Regions from separate parts of the Paenibacillus sp. EKM212P genome, predicted to be linked through region 3. Evidence: riboswitches for the same ligand, from Rfam matches in the RefSeq annotation. Region 3 holds a riboswitch; each other region holds the start of a gene.
What was found. A riboswitch is a leader RNA that binds a small molecule or an ion and turns the genes downstream of it on or off. The one in region 3 is predicted to bind cyclic di-AMP.

Region 1: it holds a riboswitch for cyclic di-AMP, as region 3 does, so the genes downstream of both, G9G54_RS18135 (TrkH family potassium uptake protein) here and G9G54_RS23325 (C40 family peptidase) in region 3, are expected to answer to the same signal.
Region 2: it holds a riboswitch for cyclic di-AMP, as region 3 does, so the genes downstream of both, G9G54_RS06950 (3D domain-containing protein) here and G9G54_RS23325 (C40 family peptidase) in region 3, are expected to answer to the same signal.
Region 4: it holds a riboswitch for cyclic di-AMP, as region 3 does, so the genes downstream of both, G9G54_RS22930 (3D domain-containing protein) here and G9G54_RS23325 (C40 family peptidase) in region 3, are expected to answer to the same signal.

What each region holds. Positions count from the first base shown of each region.
Region 1 is NZ_JAAMNR010000006.1:108,231-113,263, forward strand. Features, by position in the region: gene G9G54_RS18130 (CPBP family intramembrane glutamic endopeptidase) at 1-1,097, opposite strand, end outside; cyclic di-AMP (ydaO/yuaA leader) riboswitch at 1,359-1,512, shown strand; gene G9G54_RS18135 (TrkH family potassium uptake protein) at 1,923-3,263, shown strand; gene G9G54_RS18140 (potassium channel family protein) at 3,457-4,134, shown strand; gene G9G54_RS18145 (LysR family transcriptional regulator) at 4,140-5,033, opposite strand, start outside.
Region 2 is NZ_JAAMNR010000002.1:179,911-184,943, forward strand. Features, by position in the region: gene G9G54_RS06945 (polysaccharide deacetylase family protein) at 232-1,038, shown strand; gene G9G54_RS06950 (3D domain-containing protein) at 1,236-1,904, opposite strand; cyclic di-AMP (ydaO/yuaA leader) riboswitch at 1,911-2,079, opposite strand; gene G9G54_RS06955 (amino acid ABC transporter ATP-binding protein) at 2,314-3,036, opposite strand; gene G9G54_RS06960 (ABC transporter substrate-binding protein/permease) at 3,023-4,486, opposite strand; gene G9G54_RS06965 (M20 family metallopeptidase) at 4,635-5,033, shown strand, end outside.
Region 3 is NZ_JAAMNR010000012.1:16,745-21,777, reverse strand. Features, by position in the region: gene G9G54_RS23335 (M1 family metallopeptidase) at 1-183, shown strand, start outside; gene G9G54_RS23330 (hypothetical protein) at 195-1,022, shown strand; cyclic di-AMP (ydaO/yuaA leader) riboswitch at 1,299-1,436, shown strand; gene G9G54_RS23325 (C40 family peptidase) at 1,442-1,942, shown strand; gene G9G54_RS23320 (GNAT family N-acetyltransferase) at 2,248-2,754, shown strand; gene G9G54_RS23315 (4a-hydroxytetrahydrobiopterin dehydratase) at 2,833-3,132, opposite strand; gene G9G54_RS23310 (hypothetical protein) at 3,250-3,543, opposite strand; gene motA (flagellar motor stator protein MotA) at 3,731-4,525, shown strand; gene motB (flagellar motor protein MotB) at 4,518-5,033, shown strand, end outside.
Region 4 is NZ_JAAMNR010000011.1:10,228-15,260, reverse strand. Features, by position in the region: gene rnmV (ribonuclease M5) at 1-449, opposite strand, end outside; gene G9G54_RS22930 (3D domain-containing protein) at 596-1,744, opposite strand; cyclic di-AMP (ydaO/yuaA leader) riboswitch at 2,016-2,298, opposite strand; gene G9G54_RS22925 (TatD family hydrolase) at 2,500-3,270, opposite strand; gene G9G54_RS22920 (HD domain-containing protein) at 3,313-4,596, opposite strand; gene G9G54_RS22915 (AbrB/MazE/SpoVT family DNA-binding domain-containing protein) at 4,928-5,033, shown strand, end outside.

The DNA of each region.
Region 1 (5,033 bases), on a different contig from region 3:
TCTTTTGCACGTGGCCATGCATTCAGTCCAACCTGACGCATAAGCCCGTCACCGCCGACCAAGGAGAAGTAGAGCGCTACAGCCATGACGAAGGTAACACCAATCTGGAAAACCATAAGAAATATAAGCATGCCCTTACCGCCTGCTTCTGCTTGCAATAAAGGCAGCATGTTCATGGTCCCAGCTATACTAGCAATAAAGTATACAACGGATAGAACAATGCCGCGTACAAATGAAGTATGTCGTCGGGTGAGTGACGCATACACAATGGCAAGTACACCCAGTACAAAGCTAAATAGGGCATAACCCGCATAGGTCATCCAATTCGCCCAAAATGTTTGCTTTTCGATATAATCGGTATAGGACGACGGGGCCGAAAAGCTTTGAGTGAAGGAGCGAACATCACCGTCTTCAAAAGTAAAAGCCAGTGTAAGTACCGAGGCGCCGATTTTTTTATCGTCTACGGTATACTTTAATCCGCCTTCTTGTTCAGTGGTCGCAAGCTTCAAATCCGACGGCTTAAAGCCAAAGCGCTTGACCCATACTGCGGCCGCCTGCTCCTTGGCTTCGAGGGTCATGCCGTCCTCAGCCACACGTACAAGCCTGTTACGTGCTTGTTCATCCGTAGAAATATCAGCCTGTGTGTAATTGGTGCTGGAGGTGATTCGTTTAAAGCTAACGACCTTGCCAGTGGATAAATCCACATGAATTTGCAGCTTACTCTTCGCTGAGGATTCAGGCAGATCGACCCGAAAGGTTTCGTAAGGGTAACTCTTTTTCCATGTACGGTCGTACTGTTGAAGCAGTTTTTCTCTAGATAAATAACCGTACAAATCTGTTTCGGCCTGATAGGTCACGACGGGCTCCTCAGGCTGTGATTCAGTATAGCCCAGCTCGGAGCGGGCGAAGTCCAATGCGTGTATGACCGCTTCTTGTTTGCTGATGACCTTTGCGTTCATTACTGATTCTGGACTCGGATTGCTAAGCGAGGGAATAAGCAATTGAAAGATAAAAAAGCAAATCAGGCCAATCCCGCCCAGCAAGCCTAATTTTTTGAAGTTGGCCGTGAGCACGACCGGTTTCCCGATAGGATTCATGAGTTTCCTCCTTAATCTGTAAATAAGAACATCCATTAAAGATATCATACTGCACAGGTTCCCGCCAACAGACTAGCGATATTCATGAAAATAGAGTGAAAGCACTTTAAAGTTCCAATAAAATTAGATAAGCTGCGATTAAACGATGCCCATTCGCAAAATAAAGCCAATTTCACGTTTTTTCGGCGAAATCGGTTTTGTGATCTGGATATAGAAGGATTATAATCTTGAGGCAATGCCTATAAAATACATAGGTAATGATATACAGTTGAGCCGAATTTCTATGGGAAAACGGGGGAACCATGTTACTGGGGTGAATTTTACAGCCGATCACTGGTGGATCGGAAGTGTAAATAGGGCATACTGTGCTGCCCGAATCCGTCAGCTAACCTCGTAGGCTATGAGCAGGAACCAAGTCAGGCACTCGGTTTTCCGGTGTCTTTTTTTGTGCGTATAAAAGTGTTTGGATTGGTTAGACCGCTGCGGGTGCAGATTATTCTTCCGATTGCTGTTATCCCCGGATTTTTTGATTGTATACCCCCTTTAATGGTTAAAATCCGGAGATAAAGGCAAACGCTTCGCTTCTTCAGAACAATTCTGCCCCCTTCGCTACTGCGCGCCATTAGCACAGGGGGATCGAATAGTGCTTGACATGCATTCTTCCTGTATTCAGGGAATGCTAATTATAGTTACTTAAGGTTTGGAAAAATCAAAAAATTCAGGGGCAACGACGATCGGAAGATCAAATGGAACGCGTAGCGAGCTTACACCGTATTAAATCACTGTTTTTATAGTTTTAAGGATTAGGAGAGAAGTGATGAATAGATGAATCCCAATGCAAGCTGGCTTCGGCTTTCTCCACCGCAGATATTCGTTGCGGGCTTTGCCATTATCATTCTTATAGGTAGTTTATTGTTAATGCTGCCGATCTCCAATACAACAGGAAAGCCACTTGCGTTTATAGACGCTTTGTTTACTGCCGCCTCTGCGACCTGTGTAACCGGGCTTGTCGTAAAGGATACCGGGCTCTTTTTTACCACTTTTGGTCAAGTTGTCATCGTTGCGCTGATCCAGATCGGCGGTCTTGGCTTTATGACCATGGCTACCTTGATTGCACTGGTGTTCAAGCGTCGGATTTCCTTGCGGGAGCGTCTCATTTTGCAGGAAGCGATGAATCAGACTTCTGTAGAGGGAATTGTCGGGTTAATCCGTAAGGTATTACTGTACTCACTAGTTATTGAAGGCGTATGCGCTACGATATTCTCGGTTCGCTGGTCCTTTGATATGCCTGTAGGCAGGGCGATTTATTTTGGAATCTGGCATGCCATCTCCATGTTTAACAATGCTGGTTTTGATTTATTCGGTGAATTTCGCAGCTTGACAGGTTATGTATATGATCCGATTGTTAATTTTACCGCAATGTTTCTAATTATTTCTGGCGGCATTGGTTTTGTAGTGATGTCAGACCTGGCAGAATATCGCAAGCGCAAGAGACTGTCCTTGCATACCAAGGTGGTACTCAGCATGACGGGCGCTATGATTGTAGTCGGCACGCTCGTGATTTTTGTATTTGAGTTTACGAATCCAAAGACTCTTGGCTCGCTTGATTGGGGTGGTAAGCTACTGGGATCTTTATTCCAGTCCGTTACTCCCCGTACCGCAGGTGCCAATACGCTGGACATCGCAGGCTTGCGGCAGGCTACGCAGTTTTTTATCATCATACTCATGTTTATTGGAGCTTCCCCTGGCTCCACTGGAGGCGGGATTAAGACCACAACATTCGCCCTGCTCATTGGAGCAGTGATTTCGATGCTGCGGGGGCGGGAAGATATTGTACTGTTCAAGTACCGACTTGCGCAGGGACGAATTTACAAGGCTTTGACCATTACACTGCTGGGGTTGCTGTTCGTGATCGGGGTGACCATGATTTTGTCGGCAACCGAAGATCATCATTTTCTGATGATCTTGTTTGAGACGGTGTCTGCGTTTGGTACGGTGGGGCTGTCGATGGGGCTTACACCTGATTTGACAGTCATAGGCAAGCTGGTGATTACCCTGACGATGTTTGCAGGTAGACTGGGGCCACTCACGCTAGCTTATGCACTGGGGCCGAAAAAGGGTAAAGAATTATATCGTCATCCGGAAGGCAAAATGATTATAGGATGAATCATTTCATAATACATTTCGTTGGTTTAATCATTTCAGGATTTTGCAAAATTCGATACCAGTCGCTCCGAAGTCAAGATATAGACGAACTAAACCATTTCGATCTATATCTTCTTCATTGGAAGTCGCTTATGGGATTTTTGCAAAATCCTCATTTATGAAATTGATTCAGATAAGGAGTTTTCGAGTAGATATGAAAACGCAGCAGTTTGTAGTTATTGGCTTGGGGCGGTTTGGCTCAAGCCTGGCTTTGCAATTGGTGGATATGGGGTGCGAGGTGCTAGGCATTGACCGGAATGAGGATGTTGTGGACAGTATGAGTGAGATGTTGACACATACTGTCGTGGCGGACGCTACCGATGAAGACTCGTTGCGATCACTGGGCATCCGTAATTTCGATTGTGGCATTGTTGCTATTGGTGATGACATTCAGGTAAGCATCCTCACCGCCATTTTGCTCAAGGAGCTGGGTGTGAAAAAAGTTGTAGCCAAAGCCATATCTGTGCTGCACGGGCGTGCGTTAGAAAAGCTCGGTGTGGACCGGATTATTTATCCAGAACGGGATATGGGTATCCGGGTGGCTCACCAGCTAGTCACGCCTAATTTGCTCGATTATTTGGAGTTGTCTAAGGAATACAGTATTGTGGAACTCAATGTACCTGCATGTCTGAATGGCAAAACGCTAGCTGAGCTAAATGCCCGTACTCGCTTTGGTTGTAGCGTCGTGGCGCTTCATACGGCGAACGGTATCCTGATCGCACCGACGGCTATGGATCGGCTAAAAGCAGACGATATTATGGTCATCATCGGTTCGAATGACAATATCGGTCGCTTTGAGGATGAGGTTGTTAATGTTAATGAAGAGGATTAAACCCTCTACACCATACGGTAGCCTGCAAACGACGCCCGTGTCTCGCTAATCCAGCGTCGTGCTGTCGGACCGAGATCGGTCGTCTCCGAGTAAATGAGGGAGGTCGTTCGGCGTGTCTCCTTCAAATCGGGCAAGTATAATGCAGTGAGTCCATTATCCCGTAATAGTTCGCTGCGCAAATAGGATTTGGGTAGCAAGGCAGAAGCCTTACAGGTTGGAAGCAGGCGTACAATTGCCTCGAAGGAGTCGATTTCCATGCGGATATCCGGCATGATGCCGCTGCGCTGGAACAAGTCATCCGTCAGACTGCGGTACCAGGTTCCTTTGGAGAAAATAATCATCGGCAATCCTTGCAGATCTTTCATCGAGGCCGTTCCTGTCTTGACGGTTAATTCATGTCCAATGGGAACAACGAGCTCCAAATGATCATCAAATAGCGGAATGCAACGCAGTCCGGCTTCATGAATGGCAGACCCGACAATACCGGCGTCTGCTTTTTTGTCACGTACAAAGGCGACGATTTCATGGGTTTTACCGGTGAGCAGCTTTAGCTCGGTTTGAGGATGCTTGCTCATGAAAGCTTCGACGAGGGTAGGTAGCGTCGTTTGGAGTGTCGTGAGACTAGCCCCGAGTGTAAGCATACTCTGGGCTTCATTTTTGTGCTGGGACAGCTTTTGTAAGAAGCGAAGCTGTCGTTGCCGTTGCTCTAGCGCGAATGTATAAACAAATCGGCCAGTGGACGTAATTTCGAGCCGTTTGCCCCGACGATCAAAAAGATTCACACCCAGCTCTTCCTCCAGCTTCGCAATTTTGCGAGACAGGGCAGGTTGGGACAGATTCAGTAGTTTGGAGGCTTTATTCAGGCTGGACTGCTCGACAATGACGGCAAAAGCGTTCAA
Region 2 (5,033 bases), on a different contig from region 3:
TATACCGAATTCGTTGTAAGGCTAAAACTTGCGAAAATGCTCCTGTTTTCGGTCATGTTTAAGAGAATATTTACGTTTAGCTCCATCATCTTCATTGATAATCGTTTCATCGTGGGCTTCTTTCCAGTCGTTTATGAGCCGAACTTGGTTACCAGCATATTTTTAATAAGACAGGTACATAATAGTCGAGAGCACCACTAGGTACCACTGCACGGAAAGGGGGGGATACATATGCCGTACAGGGGAGTGTTGCCATGCTTGGCACTGTTACTAGCATTCTCAAGTTTACCCGTTCACGCGGATGCGCCTCCCAACACCGGAACGACCCATCCCAAGGAAGCAGCTGTTGCTTCTTCTGTACATCAGAGCACAGATCGAGCAACTCCTACATTAGCAATGCTGCGAAAAAAACATGCGGACATTTTTAAAATGTGCGGCCCACACACCCGCCAAATTGCCCTAACCTTTGATGATGTGCCCGATTCTAGGTATACGCCGCAGGTTTTGGACGTATTACACGCCAATGGCATCAAAGCCACCTTTTTCATCGTCGGTCACCGTGCGGAAAAGCATCCGGGGATCATACGCCGTATTATCCGTGAAGGCCATGCTATAGGAAACCATTCCTATACTCATCCGGATTTTAGGAAGGCCACACCAGAACGCTTTCGCAACCAGATTACAAAAACAGAACGTATTTTACAAGCCAGCGCAGGTTTTCGCCCCAAGTTGATTCGTCCACCCTACGGTGAAATCACGGAGCCTCAAATCCAATGGGCACGTCGTCATGGCTATATGATTGTCAATTGGAATGTAGACTCTCTCGATTGGAAGGGATTAAGTAAAACACAAATTCAACGCAATGTGATCCCAGCTACCGGGCCTGGCTCTATTATTTTAATGCACGCAGGTGGAGGTCAAAGTTCCAACTTGCAAGGAACTGTCCAAGCTCTGCCGGGTCTAATTCACTCTCTAAAAGCTAAGGGCTACAAATTTGTGACAGTCCCCCAGCTACTCCACACATCGGAACGGAAATAACCATATGTTTATGATTGAGCTACAGCTAAAGCAACGTAAAAAAGCTGTCTTACCAGCAGAAGTTTTCTGCTCGTCAAGACAGCCTTTTTTATGGATAAGACCTGATAAGAGTCCGACCTAGTTATATGCGGTAGGATACAGGCATTAAGTTTACATAATATATATTATGTTTAATTAAACCGTATATACGTACAATGCTATTTATCAATAACGTACAGCTTCACATTTTGGAATCCAAAGTCGTTCACAAATGATTTGTTGCCAGGAATAAAGATATCAATCCGCTTTCCTGTAATGGCGCTGCCCTGATCGCGAGCGACAGCTACAAAAGAATGATCCGGCAAACCTGGGTGGGAATAGCCTGTAACCAGCACTTTCGTGCCCATCGGAATGACGTTCGGGTCTACCGCAATTGTACCTAGTTTAAGCGGATTGCCGTAGTAGTCCACTGCTCCCCATTTACCATTCTCGTCGGCTGCGGCAGAATACGCTGAAGCCTTAACGTCAACTATTTTGCTATAGTTGAATGTTTTGCCCCACGCTTCAATCGTTGGCCCCTCATTCGCTGGTGCTTTCTCCGTAAGAAGCTGCGGCTTCGAATCCGAAGCTGCCTTCACACTTTTTTCGCCAGGCACCTTAATTTGCAGACCTGCATATATATTGTTGGAAGCAATGTTTGGGTTCGCCTTCGTTAGCTCGTCTACCGATACTCCATAACGTTGAGCAAGCAAAAAAAAGGTATCGCCCTCTTTGGCAGTGTGAAGCGAAGCAGCATCCGCTACTCCAGCTGTCTGTGCCAGCCCTGCAATAGCTGCGGCAAGCACCGCAAATTTCATCGTTTTACCAATATGTTTTAGATGTTTCAAAGATATGTACCTCCTCTGTTATGCCTGCGAAGTTAGCTGTCGGATTCGGACTCAGGAGAAGCCCTATGCTTGTGCAATTCACCCCTAGGCATATTCCACATCGTCTTATGACGTATCGGAATGACTGCCGTTGTTACGTCCCCCGCACTTCCCATAGTTTGGGCCCAGCTTCAGCGGTTGTCATAACCACATGCTGTCCCGGTAAGTTTTGGCTTACTGCATAATATCACAATTTTGTAACCTTATCCGCATGAAAATGTTGGGAACCTTGAACATCATACTACACTCATTACAATTTTGTCATCAAGAAATCGATATTTGTTACGAAAGTATGGGGAAATGGTGACAAAAAGAAAAAAAGCCCTCCGTTAAACGGAGGGCTTTTTTTATAGATTATATCAGCACTTCCTTACAATACTTTGGCAAGAAAATCACGGGTGCGATCATGGCTTGGAGTGCCAAATACCTGCTCTGGTGTACCTTGCTCTACAATTTGACCGTTATCCATAAAGATAATTCGATCACCCACCTCGCGGGCAAAACCCATTTCATGCGTCACGATTACCATTGTCATGCCGCCTTCGGCGAGCTTCTTCATTACATCCAGAACCTCTCCAACCATTTCAGGGTCCAATGCAGAAGTCGGCTCATCGAACAGCATTACATGCGGCTGCATGGCCAAAGCACGCGCAATCGCAATACGTTGCTTCTGTCCTCCGGATAGCTGGTTCGGATAGGTATTCTTCTTATCCTCAAGCCCTACGGTACGCAAGAGTTCTAGCGAAATTTTTTCCGCTTCCTTCCCTGACTGTCTTCTAACCTGCATTGGTGCAAGCGTCAGGTTCTGCAACACTGTTTTATGCGGGAACAGATTAAAATGCTGGAACACCATCCCCATCTTCTCCCGGGTTACATTAATATTATGGCCACGAGCTGTAATCGGCTCGCCCTCAAATAAAATCTCCCCGTCTGTAGGTTGTTCCAACAGATTCATACAACGCAAAAACGTACTCTTCCCCGAACCACTGGGGCCGATGATGACGACGACTTCACCTTTTGCGATATCTATATCAATGCCTTTTAAAATCTCATTCTTACCGAACGATTTACGCAGTTGTTTAACGGTGATCACTGGCTCTCAACTTCCTTTCCCATAAACCCAGCAGCTTAGACAAGCTGAATGTCATTACAAAATAAATAGCGGCTGCGATTACGAACGGACTTAATCCTTCGTAGGTGATGTTCTTAATGACCTGGGCCTGATACATAATATCCACCATCCCAATGGTCGAAATAATGGAGGATTCTTTAATGATCGTAATAAACTCATTACCGATAGCAGGCAAAATAGATTTAAACGCTTGCGGCAAAATGACATGACGCATAGCTTTACCGCGTCCCATACCCAACGAACGGGCAGCCTCCATCTGTCCACGGTCTACTGCCTGGATACCTGCCCGGAAAATTTCAGCCAGATATGCTGAACTATTCAGAGACAATGTGATTATACCAGACTGGAGTGGGGTAAAATTGACACCCAGCGTCAAAGCAACTCCGTAGTGAATGATCATAAGTTGTACCAGCATAGGTGTGCCACGTAGGATCTCCACATAAGTGGTACCTAACCACTCAATGATGCGTATACCACTCATCCGCAGCAAGGATACGATCAGACCAATGATAAATCCAAACAGTACTCCGAGTGCAGACAGCAACAGAGTGTAGCCGATACCCGTAGCGTAAAAACTGCGGTATTTCCAAAAAATATCTACGATGTTATTAGAAGAAACCTGTCGATCTGCAGAGAGCGCGCTCGCTTCTGTGGAAAACTTCTCAATCGACCCGTCCGCTTTCAGGCGAGCCAACGTTTTATTTACAGAGGCAAGCAATTCTGCGTTCCCCTTGCGTATACCTACAGCTGTTTCTGCTCCGGCATCCTCAGGCACGGCCTTGGCAAGTGTTACGGTACCATCTAACGTGTATCCTTTAGCAACCGTATCTTCGATCACAACAGCGTTGATACGCTGGGTCCGCAGCTGGAGTACCAGATCAGATATTTTGTCCAGTGAGGTTACAGTGGCATTGGGTACTTTTTGAGCAATTTCTTCCTGAATACTCCCTTTTTGTGCCCCAATCTTCTCGCCTTTCAAAGTATCCATCGTAGGATATTTGTCTTTATCCTCTGGGCGTACCATAATGACTTGCTTGGAGCGATAATATACATCTGAAAAATCAATGCTCTTTCTCCGCTCATCCGTCGGTGTCATACCGGACAGTACCAAGTCTACACGACCACTTTGCAAAGCAGGCAGCAAAGAGTCAAAACTCATGTCCTCAGGGACCATCTCCGCATCCAAATCTTTGGCGATTTCCTTGGCGATATCCACATCGAACCCAACAATGGTATCCTTACCGTTAATGACTTTATGAAACTCATACGGCGGAAAGTCGGCACTCATGCCCACTACAAGTTTTTTCTGTGGCTTTGCTTCCGTTCCGTATGCAGTGAGCATGGGAAGACCAGTCAACAGCAAGATAACCGCCGACAAAACCAGGGCGGTAAAACGATATGCCTTTTTCAATCTTTTTTTCTCTCCTTAAATTCTTTATAATAAATAAGATTGTGTCATTATAAATGAATATGCATGATTATGCAATGAATGTTATAGTACAATTTCAGCATACCTAACGCAGTACCTACATTACAGTTTATATAAAGGAGTTTTCAGCATGGATTTTAAGCAGACCATTCAAAAGACAATTGAGCAGCATGCCCCACGGTTTAAGGACATTTCGTTATATATTGGCGCAAATCCTGAACTTGGAAACGAGGAATTTCTGGCCGCTGCCCGTTTAAAAGAAGAACTGGTTTTTCACGGTTTTGAGGTCCAGGCACCCGTATTGGGCATAGAAACAGCCTTTATTGCAACTTACAAATCTGCAAAACCCGGACCGGTTGTCGCTTTTCTGGCAGAATATGACGCTCTGAAAGGTCTAGGACACGCCTGTGGGCACCATTTGATATGTATGATGAGTACAGGTGCTGCCGTCGGCCTCAAGTCGATCATCGACGAAACCGGTGGAGAAGTACGGATATATGGCACACCTGCCGAAGAAACACGCGGTGCA
Region 3 (5,033 bases):
TTTCGGATCAAAAGTACTTCTCCCGTTTCCTATGTAACCCTTGATCCCTTATATACCATTGCACTGGAGAACAAGCATATTAACAATAGCCTAAAAGCCGAATTGGACGAAAAGCAACAAACCCGTTGGAGTGTAAGTGTAACCAAGCTGTTGGAGACACTGCTTGGAAGTCTGTCATGGTGAGGTGTCTATAGATGCGGACTGTTATAAAAGAGGGCTGGGCGCTGGTGCGCATACGATTCTATATCGTTATCATTTTATTTCTGTATCGACTACTGTGGGGGGTGTTTATCTATCGGCTGGTGCAGTCTGCCGTTATCCCGCTATTGCTCCGTTATCCTGATCAGGGTCAAAACGAGCTGGGACAGACCTTATTTTGGATGGAGAGTCAGATTGCTCTGATGGACAGCCGGGAAGTACATGTGTATTTGTGGATACTACTAGGGGCGACTGTACTACGCATACTGATCACTCCCTTCATTAGAGCCGGAATATATCAAAGTCTGCATACCGATGCGACTGAACCGCAAAGCCTGTCCTTTTTCAAGGGTATGAAACGCCATGGCATGTCGTCGCTGTTGTATTACACCATCGAGTTGGAACTGCTGCTGCTTCCCGCCTTTTGGGTAGTACCGAGACTCTACCCTATTGTAGCAGGAGCACTTCAATCTTCCTCTTATCTGCTGCATTTATTGCCCTATGTCATTGGATGGATGGCATACGGATGGTTCATTCGGCAGTGCATCCTGTATATGCAACTGGGTACTGTCGGTGGTCACGCCATACTATCGTCCCTGCTCGCCTTCTTTCGCCAGCTCCTCCCAGCTGTCGGTATATCCCTTTTGCTCGGTGCTTGTGTGCTGCTGGTCTTCGGTCTATTTGGCACCGTGGCGATGATTTGGACTGGCATGCTGGCGCTCATTCTCCAGCAATCGTATCATTTTGTTACTAGTCTGGTCAGGCTGTGGCATATCAGTTCGCAGTACAGACTATGGCATACCGATATCTCTAGTAGAAGCTAAGCCCTGCCTTTATGTTTTTTACTTCATTTCCGTCTGTCGAAAAACCTTGATTCATACTCGAGCAAACGACACATAACTGAATACTGTTAACAAGATCTGTTCCTGGGACATTAGGAGCAGATTTTTTTTGTAACTTTTTGCAATGAAACATTTGCCAAAGCCAGCCGTCTTTGTTACAATAATCGCAGTGAACTGATAGTAACAACTTTGTAATCTTTATTGTAACCTTTATCTTAAAAATAACGTTTCTGTGAATACTGCTCTCCAAGGTGCACATCTTAAGTTAAGCCTAATTCCTGGCACCTAGGAAGCGGGGGAACCAGTTTGGGTGAATTGATCTCGCAACAGAGTGGTCATAGGGGAACCTTCTACCGAATCCTTAAGCTAACCTCGCAGGCATTGGAAGGGGTATATTTTTTTTGAAGAAGAAGCTAACGATCGCAGCTATGGGTCTTGCCATTGCCTTTACATCTTTTACATTCGGTGGCGGCAGTGCATATGCAGACTCTAAGATGGACCAGGTCATCCAAGATGCCAAAGGAACGAACTACAGAAGCGGAGGCACTACACTCGAGGGATTCGATTGCTCCGGCTTCACAATGTACGTATACAACAAACTGGGAATTAAACTTCCGCATCAATCTGGATCACAATTCAAAATGGGATCTTCTGTATCCCGCGATGAAATGAGACCTGGGGACCTGGTGTTCTTCAACACCACAGGAAGAGGCATTTCCCATGTAGGTATCTTCGTAGGTGAAGGGAAATTTGCCCACTCCTCGACTTCACGTGGTGTAGTAGTTAGCTCACTGAACGAAAATTATTACGCTAACCGCTATGTCGGTGCAAAAAGAATTATGAGCACAGACGCTTACCATTCTGTAGCTTCAGACATTCCTGATGACGATAACGTAGAATAACTAACGCACAGCAAGCTAACCCTAGCCGCAATTTGATTCTGGCCGGAATCGAATTGCGGTTTTTTATGTCCACAACATCAGCAATTATTATCTTTACTGACGAACTGAGACCTCAAAAGGTTTCAATTGTAGCGAACATCGTCGGTTTTACCGTCACCGCTGGGGGAGCATATGAGCAGTAATTCCTTCTTATTGAATGTATACCCGACTTAGGTATGAAATAAACACGCTTGCCATTCCTCTGCAACTTGTCTACAATCTGTTGTTAATGATTGAAGTACCTGTGTAAAAGGAGGATGGAACACATGCCGGCCTCAATATCCAACTATCGGATCGTACCGATGGACGAGCATCAAGCGGCTGCAATCTGTGAGTGGCACTATGATCCACCTTATAACATATACGGTTGGCTCCCCTGGGAACAAATGAAGGCGCTTGAAGTCGAATTTGGAAGTCCCACGCTTCGCCAAGAGCAATATGTTGCCGTACTGGATGAAGAGAACAAGCTAACAGGATTTGCTCAATATTTTCCTATGATCGGTGTGACCCGGCTAGGTCTTGGAATGCATCCTGACAGGTGCGGACATGGCAAAGGCTCTGATTTTGTCCGTGCCATTGCAGAGGAAGCTCAACGACGCAACCCGAAGAATGAAATTGATTTAGAGGTGCTCACTTGGAATGGGCGCGCTATCCGGGCCTACAAGGCGGCTGGATTTGAGCTTACAGATACCTATGAACGCCAGACTCCTGATGGCAAAAAACCATTTTATTGTATGGTATATCGTCCCGAGCACCCAACCCAGATTCTATGATAAAAGCGCCTTCGGCATACAACCACGATGTTGTATAGCGAAGGCGCTTTTATCATCATACGACAGATCATTACAAGCTCAATGACTGCTGCGCATTTTTTCAAAAGCTTCATTATATTGTTGGGCTTCCTTAATATCCACGGCCATAATACCGCCGTCGTCCCAAGAGGTCAAACGCAGAGTCACGGTCTTATAATCAATCGTAATAAATGGATGATGATTGAATGCTTCAGATATAGCGGCAACTTCATCCACGAATGCAATCCCTTTCATAAAACTGGAAAAATTATATTTTCGGACGATCCAACGTCCTTCCTCCAGTTCCCAGCCCTCCAGTTTCTCCAGATGTGCTTCAATCTCTTCTTGTGTAAAAGGCATGTTACGAACTCCTCCCCGTTTATACGGAAGCCTTTCGACCGCTTAAATACGGCCAAAACTACGATATATTGGTGTACATATTACCACGGCCCCGTTGATAAATCCATAAGACGGACCTCAAACCAAAGGGACTGACGTCAGCTCCTCGTCCCCAATAAGTACATAGATGCGATGCTGCTCCGGCTCATAGATCACAACGCTACTCCCTACAGTGATTGTGGGCTCTGTACCCAGTGCATAAAATAAGTCTTCTGCCAAAGCTTCATTGACTTCCTGACGTCCCGCCGGGTCCAGCCTGTCCCAATCTTCTGCTTCCATCTCAAAAAATTCATAGCTATCTGGGATGCGCCCCACAGCCTCTGTAAAATCGTTCAAAATTTGTTCATACTCACGCCCATGCTTTACTCCCATGCCATTTCCTCCAATGGTTCCGCCATTCAATACATAATCACCTTATTATACCGGAAATTCGCACTTAACAAAAAAGAGAGTTTTGTCGATAAATACTATAATCCGTCTTGTAATGACGCGCTTGGGGCAAGGACGACCCCGGCGGCATGAAAGGATTCAAAATCTATTCTCATGGATGAGGTGTATCATGCAAATTTCAACCATTATCGGACTTGTGCTCGGGATTGTGTCACTGGTCGTCGGGATGATCTTAAAAGGCGCTCCGGTCGTCAATTTGGTCAATAATCCCGCTGCTTACATGATTATTTTCGTCGGAACGGCAGCGAGTATATTTATGGCCTTCCCGATGGCAGAAATCAAACGGATTCCGAAGCTGTTCAAGGTTATTTTCACCGAACAAAAACTGTTAGACCGCAAAGAGCTCATCGGTACGTTTACCGAGTGGGCATCCATTACCCGTCGTGAAGGTCTGCTCGCCTTGGAGTCTAAGGTAGAGGAAATCGACGATCCCTTTATGCGTGGCGGCATGCGAATGATTATTGACGGCAATGATCAGGAATTCGTACGGGACGTTCTGATGGAGGATATCAATGCTACCGAGGATCGACATCGCTCTGGCGCACTGATCTTCTCCCAAGCCGGTATGTACGCTCCAACGCTCGGGGTACTCGGTGCCGTTGTAGGTCTGATCGCCGCTCTGGCTGACCTTAGTGACATGGAAAAGCTCTCTCACGCCATTGCAGCAGCCTTCATTGCGACGTTGCTCGGTATTTTTACAGGTTATGTTCTGTGGCATCCGATGTCCAACAAGCTGAAACGGTTATCCAAAAAAGAAGTGGAGCTTAAATTAATGATGGTCGAAGGTCTGCTTTCCATTCAATCGGGGATATCGACAATTGCCATCAGTCAGAAACTGACGATCTTCCTGACTCCGACCGAACGGGCTACGATGACCCAGAAGGATGGCGATTCCAGTGAGTAAAAAGAGACATGAACCGCATGAAGAGCATGCTGACGAAAGCTGGCTGTTGCCATATTCCGACTTAATGACCCTTCTGTTGGCTCTTTTCATTGTCTTATTCGGTATGAGCTCGCTCGACGCCAAAAAATTTGAAACTATGGCTCAATCCCTGAGTTCAGCTTTTAGTGGCGGCACTGGTGTGCTGGATCACTCGGCTGCGAATCCGTCGTCACAATCCATGGATATGGGCAAAAATAAAGAACAAGTATCACAACCCTTAAAATCGAAGGCTACTTCTACCTCTGAACTGCAAAAACAGCTTGCCCAGCGGGAAGAAGAAGATTTAAAAAAGCTTAAAAAACAGATGGATCAATATATTCAAAATAACGGTCTGACCCCGTTGCTGAATACCAAGCTAAACCAATCGCAGCTAATGATCACCATTAGCGATAATGCCTTGTTTTCATCCGGGCAAGCCGAAGTAAAGCCGGAAGCAAGAAAGCTGGCCAAGTCTATTTCTAGTATGCTT
Region 4 (5,033 bases), on a different contig from region 3:
CAATAACCAATACCCAGCACATTCCCTAAGGCCATACGGCGTGCAGCAGCATTGGGATGGGTGATGAGTCCAGCATCAATCAGGTCCGCCCACTCAATCAGCGGGTCGGCGCCTTCCACTGTCGTATGGACCCGTGCAAGAGCGTGTCTGATCGCTTCTGGTGAGGCATTCTCCACGCCAATATCTCCTTTACGCGTCGCTTCTGCCTCGGGTATAAAGGCCTGCTTGCAGCCGGGTACCTTGGAAGCGATAATCTTACGGATGCGCTCCCCTGCATGATCGGGATCGGTTAAAATGATGACCCCCCGCCGCTCCTGCGCCAATGCAATTTTACGCAGCGTCATTTTATTAATAGCGGAGCCGCCAGTTTCTATCGTATCCGCTTCAACAGCGCGGCGAATGGCCACCGTATCATCCCGGCCCTCTACCACGATCACTTCCTTGATCATTTGCGTTTCCCTCCACTGCTACACAGCAAGCTATATTTATCTTTCCCTGCTTTTGAAAACAAAATAAGAAGAGGATATCCTCTTCTTAGCATGGCATAACTATGTTGTTAATACTATCGCATTGCCCTCAACATACACAACCTGTTTTAGTTGATTTCAGGCTTTACCGGTCCGATAACATATACGGTTTTACCGTGCTTACGACCAAATTGGTTGGCTCGGCTCAAACTCTCATAATACACATCGATTTTGTGGCCTTTAATCGCGCCACCGGTATCCTCCGCACGACGGAAGCCCACCCCTTCGATATACACCCACCAGCCGATTGGAATTACACTCGGATCGACCGCGATGGTGCGTCCTTCCGTGACACGTGCGCCGGATGCAGTACGTGTACCGATACCTGGCTCCTGTGAGGAATACGCCGTCATGGAGACATTTTGTAAAACTTTGCTATATTTAAAATTTACGCCTGCTTTACGGACAGCACTGCCCGAACTAACCGTTGTTGCCTTAACCGCATCATTGGGACCGACGGAAGCAGCAAGAACGACCGGTTTTTTCTTCGTTCCTACCGCAATGACCTTATCCACACGGTTCTGTGCAACTTCCTTGTTAACCAGCTGTTTGGATACCAACTTTCCATCATGATATACCTTTTGAACGTGCTGGACGACCACACCCGATTTGCCGCTTTGAATGACCCGATTATCGCCTTTATAAAGACTCGGATCGGCCGTTTTGATGACCTGATAAGGCACCTGTTTTTTCTGTTCGACCTGCTGTTTCTTCACACGGACGATTTTTATGTCCATGTTAGACGAAACAGAGGCATCCAACGCAGGATAAACTTTATCCGTTGATGATAATTTATAGCCCGAGGTACGAATGGCACCTTCTACTGTATTTTCTGTTGTGTACAGCTTTTTCGTCTCATTGCCTGAAGATACTTTGACTTGATTGGCACGTTTAATGACTACGCGATCGCCATCCTGTATTGCTCCATTTAGCGGCATGGAAACTGTATCATGCGGCTGAAGTGAAATGGAATGCTCGCTCAGCAAATCTTGAAGCTTGGATTCCCGGGTTTCTACCGCAGACGCCTTGCCATCGATGACAAAAAAGACTTGTTTTTTAGATTGCGTGTACATCAGAATTGAAATCATAATCGTTAGCGCGATTAGAAAAATAGCAACCAAAGCAGCCTGGCGCACATTCTCTTGCTTCCAACGCAATACGTAAGACATGCTGGATGAGCGCGACTCATGGGTATCCTTTTTTTGGAAAATGCCCATTTCCTCCGTCCTCCTTACATAGCCCGCCGTCTGGAGTAAGACATAGTTGAGATTTGACGTGACTATAACAGATTTTCTACAAGACAAGCCCAAACTACGACTGTCCTGCACCATGTACCCGTCTTCGCGGCATGCTGTCCTCCCCTGTTTAACCACAGTATGATGACAGATTTTCTTTTATTCACAACAAAAAAAGCCAGAGAAAGAGACTAGAGAGCTCTTTCGTGGCTTCCGGCATGTGTGAATATGCGGGAAAACTCATGCACGAGATGGCTTCTCTCTTGTTACGCTTACGGGGTTAGCTGTCGGGTTCGGACGTAGAGAGTCGCCCTAGCTTGGGTCAACCGCTCATGGCGGTCGCCTTCACATTCACCCCAAAGACCCAGAAAGAAATCGAAATACGGCTCCTCCACCTGTTCAATCCCATCCGGGAAAAGAATTTAGGTCGAGCCGGCTGGCGGAAGAGACGTTCCCTTCTTGCACATACGCCGGACGTACTGTAAGCCATATCGGTTCCCCCGTTCCCTGTAAAAGGGACTCAGCGAGACTGGTTCATGAAATGACTTGTTGATGTTTACATTCAAACAACAATTCACTGAAAAGATGATATCCTGTTTCTATGCATGTTGTAAAGCAGGTTTCAAGTACATTTTTTAAAATATTCGGTTAAAATATTGTAATATTCTCGAGTTTCCTGCAACAAATTCATGATTAGCTTCGTCTATCTCTTTATTTTGATCGATTTCTTCACTTTTTCACTGAATGTCAAATCGTTCCAGGGCATTTCGGGTCGTTATTGACACTAATTCCTCCACTGTAATCCCTTTGATTTGGGCTGCAGCCTCTGCTACCAGTCTCACATGTGCAGACTCATTTCGCTTCCCACGAAACGGATGAGGCGTCAGATAGGGAGCATCAGTTTCAATGAGCAGACGGTCCAGCGGCACCTGTGCGAGCACCTCTTTTGGCTGCTTGGCATTTTTGAACGTTATTGGACCACCGAAGGAAAGGTGAAATCCCATATCCAGCACCATTTTGGCTGTCTCCCAGCTACCCGAAAAGGAGTGCATGACTCCACCAATCTCACTCGCTTTTTCCTCGCGCAAAATCTTAACAATATCTTCATGGGCATCCCGGTTATGAATAACAATAGGCATCTTGAGCTCACGAGCCAGACCAATTTGATTTCGAAACACCCGATGCTGCACATCCTTCGGTGATGTATCCCAATAATAATCCAGACCGATCTCTCCGATGGCTACAACCTTTTTATGACTGCATAACGATGCAATCCATTCTAGATCGCCCTCCTGCATTGTAATAGCATCCTGTGGGTGCCATCCAACTGCCGCATAAATAAAATCATACGTCTCGGCCAATTTCATGGTGGATGGAATGGTCTCACGATTAAATCCGATATTGATCATCCGCGTTACTCCTGATTCGACAGCACGTGCTATAACTTCTTCACGATCTTCGTCAAATTGTGGCGCATCCAAGTGAGTATGAGTGTCGAATAAATCCAAGGTTTACATCTCCTTTTTTTACTTACATTTCTATATAGTTGTCTATTCTTTGACAAAATAATTCCTTATTTCGGCAGGAAGCCTGTCTTTTACCGCGTTCAATTTATTCTGGGGAAAATACATATGATATTTCCCTCGGTGAATACCACTTATTGAGCGCACAATTTCCGAAACTTCGGATATTTCACTCACCTCGCCCTGACGTCCAAGCAGTAAAATCTGGTTGTCCGTCGAGCCACCCTGCCGAAACACATCATAAGGAAGATCTGTCGGAAAATCAATTTCAAAATCATATTCAGGGTGCAAACCAGCCTCTTTCAAAGCTTCTCGAATACTGTCAATGGTATCTGTATCCATATTTTCAATCTCTACATATTTATACAATCTACGGTCCATAAACCGGCTGCTCAAATCACTTAAAATCTCGTCCTTTTCTCGTTTCCACTGGCTAAATACGGTCTGGATTAATGACTCGTCGAGCATCAGATATTGCTCTACTGTAAGATCTCCTTTCAACAGATCCGGCAACGGGTCCAGCAGAAATCCAAACTCATATCCGTTTTTAAACAATTCCTTTGCTCGCTTGAAAATTTTACGTAAAAGGATTTCCGAGCTGCGTGTTACAGGATGAAAATAAATTTGCCAATACATCTGGTAGCGTGACATTAAATAATCTTCTACTGCATGCATACCTGATTCCTTCACAACAATTCTCCCATTATGAGGACGCAGCAGTCGTAAAATACGATCCAAATCAATCGTGCCATAGTTGACGCCTGTCGAGTGAGCATCCCGCAACAAATAATCCATACGATCGGCATCTAGCGGACTGGTTACCAGGTTGACAACAATCGGTTTATCATACGTTTTGGCTATAACCGCAGCCACCTTTTGTGGAAGCTTCTCGTCGACTTGCCGTAGCACGGCGTTGATCTTCGTGTCTCCCAGTACAATGCGGCATGTCCAATCCTCATGGTTCATATGAAAGGCTTCCTCAATTGAATGAGAAAATGGGCCATGCCCCACATCATGCAATAGAGCTGCACACAGAGCAACCAGCCTTTCCTCCTTCGGCCAATCCGGGAAATCTCCACGTTCAAATTGAGAAATAATACTTCTCGTAATCTCATATACGCCCAATGAGTGTGAAAACCGGCTATGCTCGGCTCCATGAAACGTAAGATACGACGTGCCTAACTGCCGTATGCGCCGTAAACGTTGGAACTCCGGCGTGTTGATCAACCGCCATATCACAGTATCCTGAACATGGATGTAATTATGTACCGGGTCTTTAAAAACTTTTTCTTCACTGAGTGGCTGGTGCAAGATATCAGCTCCTTTAATATTCGGAATAATGGATTAAAATACAATAAAATCCTAAATGGTTTCCCTCATTCGACATTATTTGTCGTAATATGTCGAATTATAGTTTTTCGACATTTCCAAATCGACAAACTGAATAAATCATCAATAAGATAAGGCAATACACACAAGTAAAGCTCTTTAATCTAAATACTTTTGCATAATCAGACTGTTACTACATTTTTAAGGTTGACTGTTTTGGGAATCGTTGGTATAGTAAATATCAGAAAAGAGAAAATTTTGTCGAATCATGACACTTATATTATTTTAAACGGCGAGAGGAGCCTGATTTATTATGATGAAATCCACTGGTATTGTAAGAAAAGTTGACGAGCTCGGACGTGTTGTTATTCCAATCGAATTGCGCCGTACCCTGGGAATCGGAGAGAAAGACGCTTTGG